2 regions of the Bacillus sp. LR--39 genome follow, and region 2 is predicted to be linked to the other one. Evidence: predicted binding sites of a transcription regulator. Region 2 holds the regulator's gene; the other holds the start of a gene.
The links. The regulator LexA, encoded in region 2, represses DNA repair genes until DNA is damaged. The targets are predictions, from matches to a motif close to CGAACATATGTTCG.

Region 1: a site for LexA is predicted at 2,339-2,352, ahead of ACWHAR_RS03275 (DNA polymerase IV). Genes of this name have one in related genera too.

What each region holds. Positions count from the first base shown of each region.
Region 1 covers NZ_JBSIOT010000001.1:640,839-647,460, reverse strand. The annotation lists gene ACWHAR_RS03295 (iron-sulfur cluster biosynthesis family protein) at 1-287, opposite strand, end outside; gene ACWHAR_RS03290 (GNAT family N-acetyltransferase) at 359-1,327, opposite strand; gene ACWHAR_RS03285 (antibiotic biosynthesis monooxygenase family protein) at 1,324-1,668, opposite strand; gene ACWHAR_RS03280 (GNAT family N-acetyltransferase) at 1,680-2,150, opposite strand; gene ACWHAR_RS03275 (DNA polymerase IV) at 2,366-3,592, shown strand; gene ACWHAR_RS03270 (YolD-like family protein) at 3,608-3,952, shown strand; gene ACWHAR_RS03265 (YqzH family protein) at 4,053-4,259, shown strand; gene ACWHAR_RS03260 (AI-2E family transporter) at 4,333-5,403, shown strand; gene ACWHAR_RS03255 (DUF4083 family protein) at 5,495-5,662, shown strand; gene ACWHAR_RS03250 (VOC family protein) at 5,664-6,053, opposite strand; gene coaA (type I pantothenate kinase) at 6,078-6,622, opposite strand, start outside.
Region 2 covers NZ_JBSIOT010000001.1:1,078,161-1,084,782, reverse strand. The annotation lists gene ACWHAR_RS05415 (dUTP diphosphatase) at 73-507, shown strand; partial or broken gene ACWHAR_RS05410 (DUF4177 domain-containing protein) at 596-703, opposite strand; gene ACWHAR_RS05405 (poly-gamma-glutamate hydrolase family protein) at 915-1,736, shown strand; gene ACWHAR_RS05400 (hypothetical protein) at 1,845-1,994, shown strand; gene ACWHAR_RS05395 (prohibitin family protein) at 1,981-2,811, shown strand; gene ACWHAR_RS05390 (YndM family protein) at 2,839-3,288, opposite strand; gene ACWHAR_RS05385 (hypothetical protein) at 3,442-3,870, shown strand; gene lexA (transcriptional repressor LexA) at 4,209-4,829, opposite strand; gene yneA (cell division suppressor protein YneA) at 4,986-5,297, shown strand; gene ACWHAR_RS05370 (YneB family resolvase-like protein) at 5,313-5,963, shown strand; gene ACWHAR_RS05365 (DUF896 domain-containing protein) at 6,032-6,265, shown strand; gene tkt (transketolase) at 6,431-6,622, shown strand, end outside.

The DNA.
Region 1 (6,622 bases), 440 kb from region 2:
TCTGCCGGGCTTTTTAAGACGAGCGTTTTTGCCTTTTCATTGTAATCGATTGTCATTTCCTCGTCAAAAAACACTTTTTGTGAGGTCTGGATGTAAAGCGGAAGTCCGTTGGTTTCAATGGCTTCGCATTGTCCCGTTAATTCGTCCGCCAGCCAGATGGCCGGCACACCGCTCACCGCGCACCCGCAGCCTTCTGCGTCATAGCGGAGCTGCGCTTTTTTCCCCGGGTTGGCGTCCATCGCCTGCTGAAGTGTGTGTTTCGCCGCATCCGTCACATGTATTTGCATAGATGATCCTCCGTTTTTCATTTTCGCCATTGTAGCATACCGAGCCGCTGTATGCATTGTTTCTGCTTTCTTTACAGCAGCCCGCTCTCCCAGTCCTTTGCCTCTTGTTCAGCCGCCTTGATCCAGTCATTTTTCCCTTCACTATACTTTGCCATATCGTATGGGTATGTCTCAGCGAGGTGCCGTTTCAGTTCCATGTATTGAGCCGCTTTTTCAGGCTTTGCGGTGAGGTAATCCCGGAACAGCAGATGACGCTTCACGTCCGGATGGCCTGTTTCGTATATGTGAACGTGGTGTGTGCGCTTGCTGCCGCCTTTTTGAAAGAAACGCCGGCCCTCTATCCCGTTTTCCCCTTTCGCCTCATAGCCGAGTGCTTCCAGCTGCGGACTGAATCGGTCAGCGTCCGAAATATCTTTGACCTCCGCCAGTATATCGATGACGGGTTTGCCGGCCATGCCCGGGATGGAGGTGCTGCCGATGTGGCTGACAGAATGAAGTGCTGAGCCGAAGATTCGGATCAAGTCCGCCTTCTCTCTTTCAAACATTTCTTTCCATTCCGGCTTGTACGGAACAACTTCCGCTTTCCTCTTCGGATAAAGATGAAAAAACGAGAGGGTCAGCCCTTCCGCCGTCTCTATCTGTCCGGCTTCTGTGAACCCGGTTTTTACATAGAGAGAGACTGCCGGAACGTTTTGGCTGGCGGTAGCCGCCTCTATTTTTTGGGCGTCCCGGTTCTCGTCTATCACAAATTGAATAAGCGCCCGTCCGATTCCTTTCCGAAAGCCTGAAGGGTGCACCGTCAGCCTGCATATGACAAGGTCATATCCCTTTTTTTCATACGAAATGACGCCTGCAAGCTGATCTTTTTCCTTGAAACCGGCAAACGTCTCCCGTGACCGCTGTATATCATCGGGTGTTTCATGCAGGGCGGGAATGCCGAAAAAGCCGATCAGCTCGGCTTCTTTTTGATAAGAGCAGCGCTGAACCGCCGCAATTTCCCGCGCGGTCTGTTCTTGTGTATGCTGTAAAAATGTAATCAATCTTCCGCCCCTTTTGACGCAAACATCCGCTGTGACTCCGTCTTCGTAATGCGGACCGCGTACGCTTCATACCAGGCGGTTTTTCCTTTTTGTTTTGCCGCCTGGTGGTCAGTATGATCTTTCCACCTTTTAATCGCCTCCAGGCTGTCCCAGTAGGAAACCGTGATGCCGCAGCCGTTTTCCTCCCGAACGCTTTCCGCGCCTAAAAAGCCCGGCTGTCCGCCTGCCAAATTCATCATGCGCTCTGCCGTATGTTCATATTCCTCATCATATTTTCCCTTTATTGATGAAAAAATGACCGCATAATAGGGCGGTTTGGGCGTGTCAGCTAAAAAACCCATATTCATCCCCCTCATATGTATTTCACAAACAGAATCCGGTCTTCTCCCGGACCGTCATAATTCGCAAAAACAGGGATTCCGTTTACGGTTTTGGTTCCTTTTTCAACTTCAAAGCCTAATTTTGTATGATAAGCGATTGATACTTTATTGACAGGCGCCGTCACGCAATTGACTTTTGTGCAGCCCCTTTTCTTCACGGTCTCCATAAATCGGTCGTAGAGCTGTTTTCCAATTTGCATTTTTCTGAAATCCGGATGCACACCCGAAAAATGAATGTAGGCTGTCTCAGGGTCTGATTGTGACTGAAAACCGATTAAAAAACCGGTCATTCCCTCCGGCCCGTACGTGATAAAGCTTGTGTCCTGAAAATGTTCAAAAAACAAGCGCGGCAGTTTGTCTTTCATCTGCCTGCCGCCCCACCATTCATTCAAAACAGACGTAACCATTTCATAGTCTTCAGAGGTAATTGTTCGAATATCCATTATCGATTGACTCTCCTTTTCGTCCGGCAAAATGAATGTCAGCTCTTCTCATTGGAATATAAAAAATTATATGTGGGTTGTTTGCAATTGTAAATGATTTCTTTTCAAGCAAACGAATCAGCACGTCTTCCAGCCGGGGAATGATTTACCAGTATAAACGTGATCATTGTTCGGGTACAATGAAAAACAGAACAAACGTTCCCGGAGGTTTTTTTATGGCTGATATTCTTCTTGTAGATATGCAATCGTTTTATGCGTCTGTGGAAAAAGCGGAAGCGCCTCATTTCAAAAGCCGGCCCGTGATTGTCTCGGGAGATCCCGAAAGACGCAGCGGCGTCGTGCTTGCGGCTTGTCCGCTCGCCAAACGATACGGCGTAAAAAATGCCGAACGGCTGTGGGAAGCGCAGGCCAAATGTCCCGACGCCGTTATTGTCCGTCCGCGGATGCAGCGGTATATTGATGTATCCGTCATGATTACCGAACTGTTTGAACGGTATACCGATCTTGTAGAACCCTACTCCATCGATGAGCAGTTTCTCGACGTGACCGGAAGCAGGCGGCTGTTCGGTGATCCTTTTACAATTGCCGAAAGCATTCAGCAAGCGATTATGCGTGAATTCGGAATTTATGCCCGTGTCGGCATCGGGCCGAATAAGGCGCTCGCGAAAATGGCTTGCGACCATTTTGCCAAAAAAAACGCATCCGGCATCCACAGATTGGATATGTCAAATATCAGGCAGGATCTGTGGCCGCTGCCGGTCGGAAAATTATTCGGCATCGGAAAACGGATGGAGCATCATTTAAGACGGATGGGCATCAGCACAATCGGCGGGCTTGCCGGGCACCCAGCCGAACTGCTGAAAAAACGCTGGGGCATTAACGGCGAATTGCTTCAGCGGACAGCCCGCGGCATCGATCCCTCTCCGGTCACCGTCAACACGCACAGCCGGCAAAAAGCGATCGGCCATAACATGACCCTCCCGAGAGACTACAGCCGCTTTGAGGATATTAAAGTCGTGCTGCTGGAGTTAAGCGAAGAAGTGGCCCGCCGCGCCCGTTTCAAACAATACATCGGCCATACGGTTTCGGTCAGCATCAGAGGCGCTGATTTTGAATTCCCTTCAGGTTTTCACAGACAGAGAAAGCTGATCTCTCCGACTAATTTCGGAATGGATATTTTTAAAGCGGCGGTCAAGCTCTTCAAAGAGCATTGGAACGGTGAGCCCGTCCGCAGCGCCGGCGTCTCCCTTTCCCAGCTGGAGCCTTGTGATTATGTTCAGCTGAGCCTGTTCGATGCCCAGGAAAAAAAGATCAGTCTCGGCAAAGTATTGGATGATATTCATGAGCGGTACGGCCCTGCGTCACTCCTCCATGCCGCTTCACTGACAGAGGCCGGCCAAGCCTTTCACCGGGCTGAAAAAATCGGCGGGCATTACAAATAATTTGAGGTGATATACATGAATCCGAACAAATTAACACCCGGGTATAATGTCATGTGGGAATCAAGCCGGATGATGCTGCCCGAACATCGGGAGCAGCTGCTTGCAAAAAAACGAAAAGAACGGGAATTCCGGCCTCCGGAACTGAGCGAAGAGCAACTGAACGACATGAACCGCATCATTGCGGCGTCGATTGAAGAAGACAGGGCCATCTCGGTCACCTACGCTTCAGCACACGGTCCCCGCCGCTTTTGGGGATGGGTAAAACAAGTGAGGCATGACGAAAAGCGTTTAAAAATCATAAACGATGAAGATGCGTTAACGCTGCCGTTTCATCGTATTCTCTCAGCTGAATTGGAATAAAAATCCTACCCCGGCCTGACAGAAAATATGATAGAAGAGTGGGAGGATCACATGATATTTAGTAGAATAAAGATGAATGACAAGAATAGGAGAATATACGATGGATCAATTTATAGAAAAAATGCTGGGACAAGCCCTCCGCCAGTATGGACGGAATGTGTCGACAGATCCGCTGAGCCCCTATGAAAAACAGAGTTTAAAAAAAGCTTTAGAAGAAAGAAGGAATGAAGAACCCGATGAGGATCTTCATGCCCATGTAGAAGATATTATCTACGATTACGTCACCAATCAGGGGCAGTTTTCCTGACACGGACGTTTATGCACCGGGCGATAAGGGAAACGTCCGAGAGTAAACCCTTAAAGATTGCGTGGTGCAGGATATGCCTATCGGGCCTTATTTCAGGATCGGTTATGCCGTTCTTCTGTTATTTCTCATCATTTATCTCGGAACATTAATAGACTTTTTGTTCCAGCCTGTGGTGATTACGGTTAAAACCTTATTTCCGCCTATTGTATTATCGGGCGTCCTCTACTATTTGTGCCGCCCGCTCGTCAGACTGCTGCATGCGAAATTAAAGCTGCCCGAAGGAATCGCGATTTTAGCGATTTATGCGGGAACAGCCGGCCTTTTTGTCCTCTTCCTTTATACGGCGGGCCCTGCCGTTCAAAAACAGTTTACAGCCTTCACAGATCATATTCCGGAGCTTTCCGCAAAAGCTGAAAATTGGATCGGGCATCTTCAGGACAGCAAATGGTTCTCCCGGCTTCAGCATGGGGATTCCTTTAAAAAATTAGCAGACAAAGCCGCAAATTATTCCGGTTCAATCGCTGATTCTCTCAGCAGCCTGGCCGGTACGGCTGCCAATGCCGCCATCACCGCCGCCATTATTCCGTTTGCGCTGTATTACATGTTAAAAGAAGGAAACAAAGCCCCCCGGCGTCTGCTGCGGCTTCTTCCGGAAAAACATCAAAAAGAAGGAAAACAAATCCTTCAGGACATGGATGAAGCTCTCAGTTCATACATACAAGGACAGCTGCTCGTCAGTTTTTGTGTCGGCGTACTCGTCACAATCGGCTATTTTATAATCGGGCTCGATTATCCGCTCGTTCTGGGCGCGTTCGCCATGGTGACAAACCTGATTCCGTTTATCGGGCCTTGGATCGGCACATTTCCCGGAGTCATTGTCGGATTGTTCGATTCACCGACCGAGGCGGTGCTGGTGATTACGGTCGTCGTCATTGTCCAGCAGCTTGAAAGCCAGCTGATTTCCCCGCAAATTATGGGACGGAAGCTGGACATTCACCCGCTGACCATTATTTTTCTTCTGCTTGCCGCCGGCAAATTCTCAGGAATTGCCGGGATGCTGCTGGCCATTCCGGGATATGCGGCCGCAAAAGTGGTCATAAGCCACATGCAGAAACTATTCATTCTCAGAAAAAAACAAGGCTAGGAGAGAAATGATTCATCCCCCATGTCTTCACATCGGTCAAAATGAAAAAACGGCGGGCTGAAGAAGCCCGCCGCACACGGAGGTAAAAAAGATGAACATCGGTGATGTCATTTTTCAATTGATTTCATTTATTGCAGCCGCGGTTTTCCTGTTTGCCGTGATATACGTATTCAGAAGCTTGAAGCAGCGCCGCATACAATTGGACAGAATCGAAAAGAAACTCGACGCGCTGCGCGAAGAAAAAAACGAAAAGTTATAGTTCATTCAGAAGCAGGAGCAACGAGCTCCACTTTTATCCGATCCGGATCCTCCGTGTATACGGCGTAATGCGTGCTTCCGCCTGCATATGGATGGCGGTCCCTGTAAAGCACGGGGCATCCTCTGGCAAGCAGCTTTTCTGTCATCTCGTCAACCTGCTCTCTTGATGCAGCATGAAAAGCCAGATGGTTCAGCCCGACCCGGCATCTGTGGTACTCCGGTGTTAAAAAACGCTCCTCTGTCTGTACAAGCACAACATAAAATCCTGCGTTTTTCCAGCTGATGCCGGAGTCCCAATTTTGAAATTCCCTATAACCGAGCTCACCTAAAAACCATCCCCAAAACCGGGCGGAGGCTTTCAAGTCAGATACATACAACTCAATATGATGTATCATAATATCCGCTTCCTCCTCACATCACACCCGCCTTACCAGCACCTCTTCAACTTTATGGCCGTCACCTTTTCTCAAAATCAAATCCGATCTGAATTTTGTCGGCAGGATATTTTCATACAGATTCGGCCGGTTGACGCTCTCCCAAATGGAGGCGGCCATGGTATCCGCTTCTGCATCAGACAAATCCTTAAATTTATGAAAATAAGAAGCCGGATCCTGAAAAGCGGTTTCTCTTAAGAGGCGGAAACGTTCCAAATACCACGTGAAAATCCGGCTTTCTTCGGCATCCACATAGATCGAAAAATCAAAGAAATCGGATACAAAAATCCGCGGATCTTCCCTGTCGTCCTCTAATGTCGGCGACTGCAGGACATTGATTCCTTCGATAATAACGATATCCGCACCTTCGACAACCTCGACGGCGCCCTCTTCCCTGTCATAGGTAAGATGGGAATATACGGGCGCCTCCACTCTCTCTTTCCCTGACTTTATATCGTTCAGAAATTCAAGCAGCGCTTTCACGTCGTAGCTTTCCGGGAATCCCTTTCTGGACAGAAGGTTTTTCC
Region 2 (6,622 bases):
GTTAAATGGTATAATGGGGCACGGATTGGTCATCAATACGACTGAAATAGGGAAGCAAAAGGAGCAGCGAAAATGACTTTACAAATCAAAATTAAATATTCAGATGATACGCAAACGAGAATCAGTAAAATTGAACAGGGCGATTGGATTGATCTGCGGGCAGCTGAAGATATAACAATCAAAAAAGGTGAATTCAAACTTATCCCGCTTGGAGTTGCGATGGAACTGCCGGAAGGATATGAGGCCCATGTCGTTCCGCGTTCAAGTACATATAAGCATTTCGGTATCATTCAGACAAATTCAATGGGTGTCATTGATGAATCTTATAAAGGCGACAATGACTTCTGGTTTTTTCCTGCATTCGCGCTTCGGGATACCGACATTTCCAAGGGGGAGCGGATCTGCCAATTCAGAATCATGAAGAAAATGCCTGAAGTGAAGCTGATCGAAGTAGACAAGCTCGGGAACAATGACCGCGGCGGACTGGGATCAACAGGCACGAAATAAAACGAAAAAAGGCTGCTTAACAGCAGTCTTTTTTTTATGGAAACAGCAGTTACATTCAATTTGTTTCGATGATTCTTGAATTGGGAAATCATACGTCACGTTCGAATTTGACTTCGAAATAAGCGGCCGCTCCGTAATCGTTTATGCCGGGAGCAAATATTTGAGCCGGACGCCAGCCCAGCTCAGCATATTGATAAAATGATTTCCCTGCAGTCCTCACTCTCTTCCAAAACTAATGAGAAGGGTTTCATTTTTATCATTTAAGTTTTTGTATCTTTGACAGAAAGACTTTTTTAGGTTAAAGGATAGAGGTTGTTTTGATGTTTTTATTCTCCAAGATGAACGGAGGTTTTGTCCAACGTATATAATATTGTGACAAAAGTGTAAACAAAAGAAAGGATGATGTTATGGCAAAAAGGGTTAGAAGAGTAGAGCGTAAAGCAGCTGGCAAAGAGGCAGAGCAGAAGAAACCGTCCAAAGTCACCCTGTTCTGCCGTTCGCTTCAAAGGCTGAAGCATTTGTATTGTAACATAAACATACAAATGCCATCAATAACCAAAAAAGGAATTTTAGTTTTAATTTTACCGTTTTTGCTCCTGCCGTTCTTTCAGGCTAATGCCGCTTCAGATATTTACGGCGGTTTCGAGGAATTAAAGCTGAATGAAGATCCTTCCGATTTTTCCATTTCAACGCGAGAGCATGACCCTTCTGTCCTCATATTAGCTATACACGGCGGAGGCATAGAGCCGGGTACCAGTGAGTTATCTAGAGAAATTGCCGAAAACCGGAGTTTATATTTATTTGAAGGGTTAAAATCAGCCGGTAATGCGGCTCTGCATTTGACAAGTTCGCATTTCGATGAACCGAAGGCCGTGCAAATGGTGAAAGAGCACTCTAATGTCATTTCATTGCACGGTTACGGCAGTGACGATAAAAAGATAAAAATCGGCGGTACAGACAGAGAGCGGGCCGAACTTTTGACCGATGTGCTGAAACGGCACGGGTATCCTGCCGTTCTTCTTGGCATAAATGATAAATATGCAGGCGTCAGTCCGAACAACCTTGCCAATCAATCTTCATCCGGACTGAGTATTCAAATCGAAATGAGCACCGGCTTCAGAAAATCACTATTTGACACTTTTACGCTGAAAAGCAGAGCATCCACACAAAATGGAACCTTTTATCAATTCACAAAAACGATTTCTGATTTTATCAGTGACAATTATTAATAAGCACGCCTATTTTGCCGGCGGGGCTTTTTCTTTTGAAATTTATGAAACTTTAAGTTCTTAAGATCGTATACATAATTGACAGGATGAAAGAAAAGAGGTGGGCAAATGAAAGTGATGATCGGGTCTATCATTCTTCTTGTCATCATCGGATTCGGTTTATGGCTGATGCTTAGTCCAATCTTTAAACAAGTGGGAAGCGGAGCCAAAAAATTCAAAAAGTCATGGGAGGAAGAAGATCAGCATGAGCGAAAATAAGCGCGGAAACACAAAAAAAATTCTCGGCGGTGTGATTATAGGTGCAGCCCTTTTAATTGCGGGCGTTACAGCGTCACTATTCATTGAAAAAATACCGAACGGTTATGTCGGGGTTGTATACTCACCGAATGGCGGGGTAAAATCCGACACATTGGACCAAGGCTGGCACTTAGTCGGATTATTTAATAAAGTAACGGAATATCCGGTGCGTATGCAGACAGTGAATAATGAAAATATAAAAGTGGCAACCTCAGACGGTAAAAATATAGAAATGGATATCGCTTACAACTATGTCGTGCAGCCTGATAAAGTAGTCGATCTGTTTAACAAATTCGGCGCGGTAGACGTTGAAACGATTGAAAATACATATTTAAAAACAAGGCTGTGGGATGCGGCGCGAAAATCAATCAGCAAATACTCGGTTATTGACACATACGGGCAAAAATCTGCAGAAGCCGCTGCTGATGTCCAAAAACGGTTTGCTGATGATATGAAGAGTCTTGGATTTTTAATTGACGATCTGACGCTTGGCGTACCGAAGCCGGATAAAGCCACACAGGAAGCTATCGATGCAAGGGTGAAGTCTTCACAGGAACTTGAACGGACACAAACTGAAATTAAAATAGCCGAAGCCGAAGCGAAAAAGAAAAAAATTGAAGCGGAAGGGATCGCTGATTACAACCAAATCATAAAGAAATCAATGTCAGATGAAATGATCAAATATAAATGGATTGAAAAATGGGACGGAAAAACGCCGAAAGCGACAGGCACAGACTCACTGCTGCAGCTGCCGCTGGACGATCAGAAGCAAAAATAAAAAGAGAAGGAGGCGAATGCCTCCTTTTTATGTTTTTTCCTGAGGGTCTTTTTCCGGCACTAATTCTTCAGACGCCTCGGTTTGATAGCTCCATAGCGTGCTATCCGTCTCTGTTGTGTCCTGATAATCTTCGGGAAGTACATATTGCTGCAAATACCGGTGAAAAAATGCCTCAAAAACAGAAATGCAAAGTGCAGAGATAACCGATGCCGCGGCAGGCGAGACATTAAATCCGCCAATATTCATAAGGAATATCCATAATATAATGAATGAAATTCCGAAATCAGCTGCAACGGCTGTGAAATTGCTTGTTCTCGGCAGAATCATGCAATCACCCGCAAAATAAGTGATTAAACTTAAGATCACTGTAATAAACAGAACGTTTAAAAAGGTTACTTGGTACATAAGATCCAGAACAATGTACAGTAAAGCAAGTGTGAGCGCCGTTTTAGAAGCGAAAGCAATTACGTGTTTCATTTGAACCACCTTCGTTATTTCGTTTAGTCTTCATTGTAAGCAATCCGCAAATTTTTAAACTGGTATATAGTGGTTATAAAGTATACGTTTTAATAAAATGTGAATAGACATCACAGGATTCGCAAGTTAAAATATGTAAAAAGGGGGATGCAAATGAAAAAATACTGGATATGTATTGCTGTTTTTTTATTATGTTTTAGCGGAATACACTCAGCTAAAGCGGCTACCACTGAATTTGGATCAAAAACAAGCTTCACTTTGGAGGGAAATGCAAAAGAGTTTCATATTGAAAATCCGGGGGCTGTAGCTGCCGACGATTACTTTTTAGGATATAAGTTCACCATAATGAACAACTCTTCGTGCGGTTTAAGCATGAAACTCCAGCGGATGGCGCTGAACGGAAATTTTTATACATTAAGCTCTAAAACCTACAGCGGCAGCTGGTTAAACCTCAGTGCCCAGGATAAAAAATCAATTGATCCGTATCACAAATACAGGATTCTGGTTGAAAGTTCTTCAAACGTCTGTGGCCCCGTCTATATTAAAGGGTTATACGGTGTAGAATATTATCATTTTGATTGAAAATAGATACTCGCTAAAGGCAGCGGGTTTTTTTATATTTAAATATAACTTATCGTACTATGTACTAAATATTCATATATAAATTTTGATGCACCCGCCCAAAAAAAAGATAAACAAAAGCAAATTCATCACGCACTAATATACAAAGTTGAAAAATGGATGAAAAGTTTCTCAAGGGAAACATTATTAGTTGACTTCAAAAGTGTGATGTCGGATAATAAGAATGTAAGTTTTTCCTCCTTAGCAGATTCGTTTCTTAAGCCAGGGCGAATCTGCTTTTTTTATGCAAAAAAACCCCTTACAGAGGGGTTTTTTACGATAAATGAAGTTTAATAGAATTAATGTACGGCTCTGAATACGCCGATAACTTTCCCCAAAATGCTTACGTTTTGCAGGATAATCGGCTCCATCGTCGGATTTTCCGGCTGCAGCCGCACATAATTGTCTTCTTTATAGAAGCGCTTGACCGTCGCTTCATCATCTTCGGTCATAGCTACGACGATTTCTCCGTTATTGGCCGTGTTCTGCTGTTTGACGATGACGTAATCTTTGTCAAAAATGCCGGCGTCGATCATACTTTCTCCCATGATTTCTAACATAAAGACATGTTCGCCCGGAGGAACCATCCGGTCAGGAAGCGGAAAATACTCGTCGATATTTTCAACAGCCGTAATCGGAATACCCGCCGTCACTTTCCCGATGACCGGAACGTTTACGACCTGGCTTTTCGGAATTTGGACTTCTTCTTCATCCAATACCTCAATCGCCCTCGGTTTAGTAGGGTCCCGTCTGATCAGGCCTTTTGTCTCCAGCCGCGCCAAATGGCCGTGCACGGTTGAACTGGAAGCCAGTCCTACTGCTTCTCCTATCTCTCTTACAGAAGGCGGATATCCTTTCGTTTTTACCTCTTCTTTAATAAAACGCAGGATATCAAGCTGCCTTTTTGATAGCTTCGTCATATTTCGCACCTCAAAACGTCGATTTTAAGTAGATTATAGCATGATTTTCCTGACAGTACAAACATAGGTTCGAAAAAAACGATTGACAGAAACGTTTGTTCGTATATACTGAAAGGTATAAAAAGCGAACAAACATTCTTATCGGAGGTTGTTTACATGGCGAAAGAATCTATTATATTTGTCGGGCTGTTTACTGCAATTTTAAGTGCCGCTATTTTACTTGTCTCATGTGCGGGGAATGATCAGTCCCTCAGCCAATATGTTAAAATAAAGGTTCAGGACGGCGATACACTCTGGTCACTTGCGGATCATGTAGCAGAAAAGAAACACATTAATAAAGAAGATTTCATTGAGTGGGTGACGGAGAATAATCATCTCCAAACTGCTGATATAAAGCCCGGAGACGAGCTTATTCTTCCGGTTAAGAAAAAGCATCCGGCCGTATATCAGCTGGCCATTGTCAATTAGAGAGGAAAGAGAGAAATGAAGGCGCTCATTTATGCCCGCGTAAGCACAAACAAAGAACAGCAGCAAACATCATTAAAAAGACAGGAAGAGGAGCTCAGTGAGATCGCTGCTGCAAACGGCATGGAAGTCGTGAAAGTCATTTCTGAGAAAGCCAGCGGTTACGAAATGGACCGCGACGGAGTATTTGAAATGCTTGATGAAATTAAAAAATCACATATTGACGCGATATTGGTGCAGGACGAAACGAGATTGGGAAGAGGAAACGCCAAGATTGCGCTTTTGCATTGTATTTACAGGGAGAATGTGAAAATATATACGACGGCTCATAAAGGTGAACTGGAGCTTTCTGAAGCTGATTCGATGGTACTCGAAATCGTCAGTATTGTTGAGGAATATCAAAGGAAAATTCACAATATGAAAATCCGGCGGGGAATGAAAAGAGCCGTAAAAAACGGCTACAAACCTGAACGGAATCTGAAAAACAGGCATGAAAACAGCGGAAAAGAAAAAAAAGAGGTTCCGGTTTCGGAAATTATCAGGCTGAGAGCCAACAAGCTTACCTTTGCAGAAATCGCAGCGACCTTAAGGGGATTCGGCTATGACGTGTCCAAAGCCACGGTTCACCGGCGGTTTCAGGAATATACCGCAGACACAGAAGGCAGCTGACGCGCATCAGTTGTAAAAAAGACTGCGTTTTAGTAGTATATAATCAACACGCACCAAAGGAGCTTATTATGATTTCTAAAGAAAAAATCGCAAGAATTAACGAATTGGCTCAAAAAGCTAAATCAAACACGATAACGGATGAGGAAAAAGCTGAACAGCAAAAGCTTCGCCAGGAGTATTTGAAAGGATTCCGCTCCTCAATGAAAAATACGTTAAAGAGCGTAAAAGTGATTGATCCGGAAGGCAACGATGTCACCCCTGAAAAATTAAAAAGAGAACAACAGAAAAATAATCTTCATTAAACAGAAAGAATACGGCAATACGTATTCTTTTTTCGTATATACTAATATCAGGATGTGTTTACGACAATTTTCAACAAGTTTATCTCAAATTTAAGCTGAAAGAGTTGAGAAAAAGTCAGCATCGCTTTATGATGAAAAGGTACAACAATATGGAAGGGGATTATAATGGATACAATTGAAAAGAAATCAGTTGCCACCATTCGTACACTATCTATAGACGCAATTGAAAAAGCGAATTCCGGACATCCGGGCATGCCGATGGGAGCTGCTCCGATGGCATACACGCTGTGGACGAAATTTATGAATGTAAATCCGCAGAATCCGGGCTGGTTTAACCGCGACCGCTTTGTTTTATCA